Regions from separate parts of the Paenibacillus sp. HGF5 genome, predicted to be linked through region 2. Evidence: riboswitches for the same ligand, from Rfam matches in the RefSeq annotation. Region 2 holds a riboswitch; the other holds the start of a gene.

The links. A riboswitch is a leader RNA that binds a small molecule or an ion and turns the genes downstream of it on or off. The one in region 2 is predicted to bind FMN.
Region 1: it holds a riboswitch for FMN, as region 2 does, so the genes downstream of both, HMPREF9412_RS28585 (DMT family transporter) here and ribD (bifunctional diaminohydroxyphosphoribosylaminopyrimidine deaminase/5-amino-6-(5-phosphoribosylamino)uracil reductase RibD) in region 2, are expected to answer to the same signal.

What each region holds. Positions count from the first base shown of each region.
Region 1 covers NZ_AEXS01000171.1:25,142-28,986, reverse strand. The annotation lists gene HMPREF9412_RS28595 (choice-of-anchor I family protein) at 1-717, shown strand, start outside; FMN riboswitch at 1,342-1,508, shown strand; gene HMPREF9412_RS28585 (DMT family transporter) at 1,643-2,623, shown strand; gene HMPREF9412_RS28580 (RNA polymerase sigma factor) at 2,834-3,376, shown strand; gene HMPREF9412_RS28575 (DUF4179 domain-containing protein) at 3,438-3,845, shown strand, end outside.
Region 2 covers NZ_AEXS01000167.1:118,960-122,804, forward strand. The annotation lists gene HMPREF9412_RS27955 (bifunctional 3,4-dihydroxy-2-butanone-4-phosphate synthase/GTP cyclohydrolase II) at 1-160, opposite strand, end outside; gene ribE (riboflavin synthase) at 211-879, opposite strand; gene ribD (bifunctional diaminohydroxyphosphoribosylaminopyrimidine deaminase/5-amino-6-(5-phosphoribosylamino)uracil reductase RibD) at 903-2,003, opposite strand; FMN riboswitch at 2,272-2,455, opposite strand; gene HMPREF9412_RS27970 (acyl-CoA thioesterase) at 2,657-3,058, shown strand; gene HMPREF9412_RS27975 (peptidylprolyl isomerase) at 3,134-3,565, opposite strand; gene lysA (diaminopimelate decarboxylase) at 3,766-3,845, opposite strand, start outside.

The sequences.
Region 1 (3,845 bases), on a different contig from region 2:
GGGATGAACCCGGATTCGGTTGCTGCCGTCATTTATGACGAAGCTGCGGGTACTTTCCGGTTTGTACCGGCCGTAAGGACGACATGGAACGGTAAAGCAGCGATTGAAGTCAAGCATGCCGGAAACGGCGTTTATGCGCTGCTGCAGTACAAGAAGACGTTTGCGGATCTTGACGGCCACTGGGCGCAATCGGAAATCGAATCCATGGCTTCCAAGCTGCTCGTGAACGGAGTCAACGCGGACTCCTATGCACCGGGCAAGGCGATCACGCGAGCTGAATTTACGGCCATGCTCGTCCGTGCGATGGGGCTCAGCCCGGTCATCGAGAGCGGTGCATTCAAGGATGTTCAGGATCATTCCGCGTATGCCGGCGAGATCGGCGCAGCCTCGCGCTACGGCTTAATCGAGGGCGGAAACGGCGGTGCCTTCTCGCCGAATGCCAGCATGACCCGAGCGGAAATGGCTGTAATGATCACCCGGGCCATGGAGGCGGTGAATCCGGCAGACCTATCCAATCAGGGCGCGAATGCCGCTGCCGGATTCAAGGATCAGGCATCCATTCCGGTTTGGGCGGCCGCCCATGTGGCCAGTCTTACTAAGCAAGGCATCGTGCAGGGTGACAACCAAGGCAATTTCGGAGCACTCGATTCGGTCACACGAGCGCAAGCAGCACTTGTGCTGAAGCGTACTTTGGCAGCGTTGAAGTTTATGAACTGATCGAAGCAGGATAGCATTTCATGCGATTAGACCGTCCTTAAGGTGGATTGAAACCTTAAGGGCGGTCTTTTGGCGTACTCAGGCAGATGGCGACCGGTTAAAGTGAAGTGCTCAGGCTTCCGAGACCTTTAATAAGGGATGGAAATAACGACCTGATAACGATTGGATAAGGATGTGAGTTCATGCGCATTGAATCTGAATATACATATTGCAAGCAAAGTATTGCTGAGTGAGACGAAGCAATCGGAGGAAACAGCTGCAGAAAGTGCTTCTCGGTTGTTATCTAAGCCTCATGGGGGCGGAATGAGCCTTAATACCGAGGAAGCGCTGGGCCTGCTGAATCTTCAAGCAGGAGTGGCTGCTATTCAAGCCGGAAGTTATTTAAGATAGGCGCAAGGAAATGGTAAAAAATCATGCTGGTAACAAATTGATACTTGCTGTATAATTTTCAGTAAGTCTTGGTTGAACGTGAGATTTTTCATTGTGTTCATGTGTAATTTCGTTTATTTTGAAAATAGATGTATTTACATGAAAGGATTCATGTTATAATTTCAATACATCAACTAAGCTTATAGGAATTATCGGTCAATCGGTTTAATGGCAAGACCAAAATAAAACATGAATATGGATCTTCGGGGTAAGGTGAAATTCCTGACCGGCGGTGATGGCTCTGTTCCTTCGCGAACGAGCCTCAGCCCGCGACTCGCTGCGTTCAGTTTGCAACATGAATGAGCGACTGACTTGGTGCAATTCCAAGGCCGACGGTAAAGTCCGGATGGGAGAAGATCAAAGATGAGTTTGCCGTGAATGCGAAAAATTCCATTCGACGCAGGCTTATTTGATCAGCCCCCGTATATGTCGGCCATGCCGATGACGGGGGCTTTCTGCTAGTAAGACCTCCGTATTCAAGACAGGAGAGGGCAAGATGAGTAATATGAATACCGGGATCAAGGTGAAACCTTATGGTTCCGACGCACAGGCAAGTCGACGTTTTAAAGGAGGGTTCTGGCTCGTTGTTTTGGGGGCCGCCCTGTGGGGCGTTGACCCGTTATTTCGGGTTATTCTGCTCAAGAATCTGACTTCGGCTCAGATCGTTTTGCTTGAACATATCATTATTTCCTTGATTGCAATTCCTGTATTGTGGAAGAACCGGGAGGAACTAAAGAGCCTTGGCTGGAATCATGTCGGCGCGCTGCTGTTTATATCCTGGGGCGGTTCGGCACTGGCTACCGTATTGTTCACGATGGGGCTGTCGAGCGGCAATCTGAATGCCGTCCTGCTGCTGCAGAAGCTGCAGCCGCTGTTTGCCATCATTCTGGCCAGCCTGCTTCTGAAAGAGAAGCTTCCGCGCCATTTCGGGATACTGCTTATCATCGCCTTGGCAGGCACGTATCTGCTCACCTTCGGCTTAACCCTGCCGATCGGCCATTGGAACGAGTTTGTTCAAGTCGGGAGCCTCCTGTCCTTAGGCGCTGCAGCCTTATGGGGCGGCTCAACGGTCATGGGTCGCTTGATGGTAGGCAAACTGAAGTACGAGACGGTAACCTCGCTGCGGTTTGTGCTTGCGCTGCCGCTCCTGACCGTCATTACTTGGAGCGAAGGGGCAGCTTGGAATATGCCGGCATGGGGCACAGGCGCCTTTGCCTTGGTATCGCTGAACCTGATCGGTCAGGCACTGCTGCCGGGTCTCCTGAGCCTGCTGGTTTATTATAAAGGGTTAACCACGACCAAAGCCTCTGTGGCTACACTCGCGGAACTGAGTTTTCCCATGGTGGGCGTGCTGATTAACTGGATTGTATTCCAGCAAATCGTGACAGGGCCTCAGCTCCTTGGATTCCTGCTGATCTGGATCGTGCTGTTCATCATATCGAGACAGCAATCCGAGGCTTCTCCGCAATTGCAATAAAATCATACGTTTGTAGAACAAGCCGATCCGATGGGGTCGGCTTTTTTTGCCGTTACCCCAAGCAAAGCTGCTCCGATCGGTTTGCTTGGCGAAACGATTATTTTTTCAAAAGATGTGTAGGGTTTCCGGAATTAAAGGTGTCTTATATAGTAGCACGGGATCTGTGGCTTGGTTCTACCAAAAGAGATGATTATAAAGGGGGGAGGATCCATGGAGGATCAGACATTGCTGGATGGGCTTGCGAGGAAAGATCCGCGATGTTTTGAAACATTGGTTGACCGCTATTCACGCTACATAGCCGCTGTGGTCGCTAAGGTGGCAGGTGGGCGGTTTAATTCCTTCGATGTGGAGGAAATCACCGGGGACGTGCTGGTCAAGCTGTGGACAGACGGGCCCAAAATCATGCTGCGCGGAGATAGTCTCAAGCCTTATCTGGCCATAGCCGCGCGTAATCATACCTTGAATGCCTTGCGAAAGAGGCAGCGGGTCATTGAATCCGAATTGGAAGATGACGCCGTTTCTTGTCCCTCTGCGGAGGCACTGGCTATTCTACGGCAGGAGAAGGAAACGATAAGCGGCATGGTACAGGGGATGGGCGAACCGGATCGCGAAATATTCATCCGCAGGTATTTCTATTTAGAGAAAGTCCGCGATATTGCAAGCCGGCTGAATATGCAGGAGAAAGCCGTCACCGCCCGGATCCGCCGGGCAAGGGACAAACTGCGCATCCATTATGAAACGGAGAATCCGTAGGATTTCTATAAAGACCGTGTCTATAGGAGTGAAGCTTCAAATCGATTGCGAAAGGGGATGGATGCAAGTGAAGCGGCGAATTGTAGATATCATGGCCAATATCGACAATCAGGAGCTGGAGGACCTCCTGCTTACGGAGGAAGAGGAACGCGAGTTGACGCAGCAGATCAGTATGGAACGGATCAAGAACCGAGCGATGAACCGTATTCAAAAGGAGGAAACGATGGTGTTTAAAAACAGGAAAGTGAAAAAATATAAAGCCAGTATCGTTATCGCTGCCGCGATGATTATGATACTTAGCACGACCGCTTTTGCGAGCCAATACATGGATAGCTTGAAGCAATTTTTCGGTCAGTCCGCGTCCATTGCGGAAGACGAACGGTCACCCATACAAGGGACGGATACAGCGTCCGGGGTAACCATGAATGTTGAAGAAGGAGTTTATGTCGGCAACAGCGGTTATTTGGTG
Region 2 (3,845 bases):
TGATCATGAAATTGATGACCTCAGGGGTAGCTTTATCCGCTAATGCGATAAAATCGCCTTCATTCTCGCGGTCCTCGTCATCAACAACGATGACGACCTTGCCTTCCTTCAAATCTGATAACGCCTCTTCGATCGTATGAAATGAAAAGCGCTCATCCATCCCTATTCCTCCTTCTTCTCATGGAGATATCTCTATATGCAAGAAACGGCTTAGGCAAAGCCATGCTCGGCCAGGTAATCCCTGCTGATCCCCGATTTCGTGCCGCTTCTGCTTCCTGCGCCTTCCGAACCGTAGTGCAGCAGGTGATCTACATATTTCCCCAAAATGTCGCATTCGATATTAATCGTGTCGCCCGCTTTTTTATAAGCGAGCACCGTCTCCGCCAGCGTATGGGGAATGATGGACACCGTAAAGGAGGAATCCGTCGTTTTGACAACGGTCAAGCTGATTCCATCCAATGTGACCGAGCCTTTCGGAATGATATATTTGAATACGTCCCCATCCGTGGGCGAAATCTCGTATACCACTGCATTCTGATCGGCCTTTACGCTCCGAATGACGCCGATGCCATCCACGTGTCCCTGAACGATATGGCCTCCGAATCTCCCTCCGGCTGCCATCGCCCGTTCCAAATTAACCTTCCCGCCCGGCTGCAGCTCCTTGAGATTCGTATTCCTATAGGTTTCCGGCATAACGTCAACCGTAAATACGCCCTTGTCGATCGCCGTAGCCGTCAAGCAGACGCCATTTACGGATACGCTGTCGCCCAGCTTCAGATCGTCCATAATCCGGTTAGCGGAAATGCTCAGCAGCATGGCCTCCCCTTGGCGCCCGATACGCCGCATCTCGCCGATCTCCTCGACCAATCCAGTAAACACAGGCTTCCCTCCTTTCTCGCTCCTTATTTCCAGACCGGAATGCCAGTGACGTAGATATTGTCGCCCAGTCTTTCGGTCTCAAGTCCTGTCAGCGAAATCGCTTGGTTCATCTGTTCATAACCGCTGAACATGTAATTTCCCGGCGCATCATACCCGCCGATGATTTTGGGAGCGATAAACTGGATGAGCCGGTCCACCAGCTTCTGCTCCAGCATCGAGCCATTAAGCGTACCGCCGCCTTCCAGCAAAATCGAGGCGATCCCCTTTTGTCCCAATTGCAGCAGCGCTCCCTTCAGATCCACCCGCGGTCCAGGCCCGCAGGGGATGACCTGAACACCAAGCTCTTCCAACTCGGTCCGCTTCGTGTCATCCGCCTGCTCCGTCGTCAAGATCCAGGTGGGCGCCAATCCGTCTAACACGACATGGCTGTCGAGCGGTATCCTCAGGCTCGAATCCACGATGATCCTGACCGGGTGCAGCCCCTTAACGCCAAGCCGGGTCGTCAGGCTCGGGTTATCCGCGATAACCGTAGACACGCCGACCATGATGCCTTGATGGCGATGGCGCAGCGTATGCACCAGCTCCCGGGATTTTTCATTGGAGATCCACTTGCTGTCCCCGGTTTTCGAAGCGATCTTGCCGTCCAGCGTGCTGGCCGTCTTTAACGTGACGAAGGGCCGGCCCGTCGTAATGAATTTAACAAAGGCTTCGTTCAGGCGAAGAGCGCGATCTTTAAGGATACCCGTTTCAACCTCGATTCCCGCTGCGCGCAGCATCTGAATCCCTCTGCCCGCCACGAGGGGATTCGGATCCTCGCAGGCCACAACCACCCGCCGAACGCCCTTGGCGATAAGCCTCTCGCTGCAAGGCGGCGTTGCGCCGTAGTGACTGCAGGGCTCCAATGTCACGTACACGGTACTGCCTGCCGCTTTCGGCCCGGCCATATTCAGGGCATGAACCTCGGCATGCGGCGTTCCGCGTTCCAGATGCGTGCCCACCCCGGCGAGAGCACCGTCCTTAACGACGACGCAGCCGACTACCGGGTTGATCCCGGTTTGGCCCTGCGCACGTTCAGCCAGATCCAGCGCAAGTGACATATAGAATTCATCGTTGACGATATCCATGCTAAACATGCCCCTTTCCCAACGTTCATACAAAAAAGCCCTGCCAAAGATTCCGAAGAATCCTTAAACAGGGCTTGATGGAAGTTAATCATTGACACGATAAATAACCGTCATGAATGCAGATTTCGCGTATAGCAAGCGACCCAAATCCGTCACAGGCGAAACCAAAAAAACGCCGTCACAGCTTTGAATCGCATGTGAAAACCTGCACATAACGCATGTCACGCTGTGCGCAAAGACACAATAACATGTGCTGCTTATGTGTCTTTCACTCCTTCTCCCATCCAGACTATACTGTCGGTCCCGGATTTGCACCAGGTCCACCGCATACGATGTGAAACATCACATTCATATCCGGGTCACGGACTAAGACGCAGCACTCTGCTTCGATAAGCTCAATCACTGCGTTCATCACCGCCGGTAGGGAATTTCACCCTGCCCCGAAGGATTAAACATATGAAATTGTTTGATCTTATGAAGAATCTTATCACCCCCTTTTGAAAATTGCAAGAAAAAACAACTAACTTTTTTAAAGCGAATAACTTTAATGCTGTCATTAGCATGGACTTTTAAAGGAGAACGCTTCCCGAAAGGAGAACAGTTAAGTAGGGTAAGCAAGGAGGTAAGAAGTAGTTGAAAAGGAGCGAGCCACGATGAAAACTTCGCTGGACATTATCGTCCGTCCCACGGAGATCGACGTCAACGGACATGTAAACAATGCAAAATACCTCGAATACCTGGAGTGGGGCCGGGAGGAATGGTACGAAGCGGGAGATCTGCGGTATGATGTGCTGAAACGGCTCGGGGTTCAGACCGTCACCGTCAATATCAATATCAATTACCGCAAGGAGTGCGGCCAAGGCGAACGGCTGACCGTCGTGACGGAACCCGAGTCCATGGGCCGCACGAGTTACGTCATGGCCCAGCGGATATACAACGAACAGCATGAGCTGTGCGCGGATGCCATCGTTACCAGCGTGGCGATGGATGTAAACTCACGTAAAAGCCGGCCCGTCCCCGAAGAACTTCGCCGATTGTTCCCAGCCCCTGCGTAATCCGCCCTTTGCGGCGGCCATAAAAAACAGACTCACCCCTGAGGGTGAGCCTGTTTTTGCATGATGCTGAATTTATTATGCTTCGTACACTTCTACTTTTTCCATTTTGTCGCGGCCTTTGAATGCATCCACGTATTCCATGCCTTCAACAACTTTGCCGAATACGGTATGTTGTCCGTCCAAATGCGGCTGCGGCTCGTAGCACACGTAGAACTGACTTCCGCCGGTATTCCGGCCGGCATGCGCCATGGCCAAGCTTCCGCGCTCGTGCTTGTTAGGATTGATCTCGCAGTTAATGGTATAACCCGGTCCGCCGGTTCCCGTTCCTTGCGGACATCCGCCTTGAGCAACGAATCCAGGAATTACGCGGTGAAATACCAGACCGTTATAGAAGCCGGAGTTGGCCAATTTCTCAAAATTAGCCACCGTGTTCGGTGCATCGTTCTCGAACAGGTCAAGCACAACCTCTTTGCCGTTTTCCAAGGTGATCTTCGCTTTTTTTGCCATATGTGTGTATCTCCTTCCGTTATCTCAAACGCTTTTATCGATTTTTTTACAATGCAAGTTATAGTTTACTATGTTTTGAGCCTCGAAGCAAAACGAACTTGTCCCTCCCCCGCGACCATAGCCGACGGAAGGCAGGACGAAGAGCCCTGACCGCAGCCGGAGGCTTTGGCGGGCCCTTCCTATCCAGAGACATTGACGTCTTATAAACTCGTAACGGTTTCTTTTGTTACATCCGCCGGCACGACATCGTTGCTGATGATATCGGCAAGCGATTCGCGGC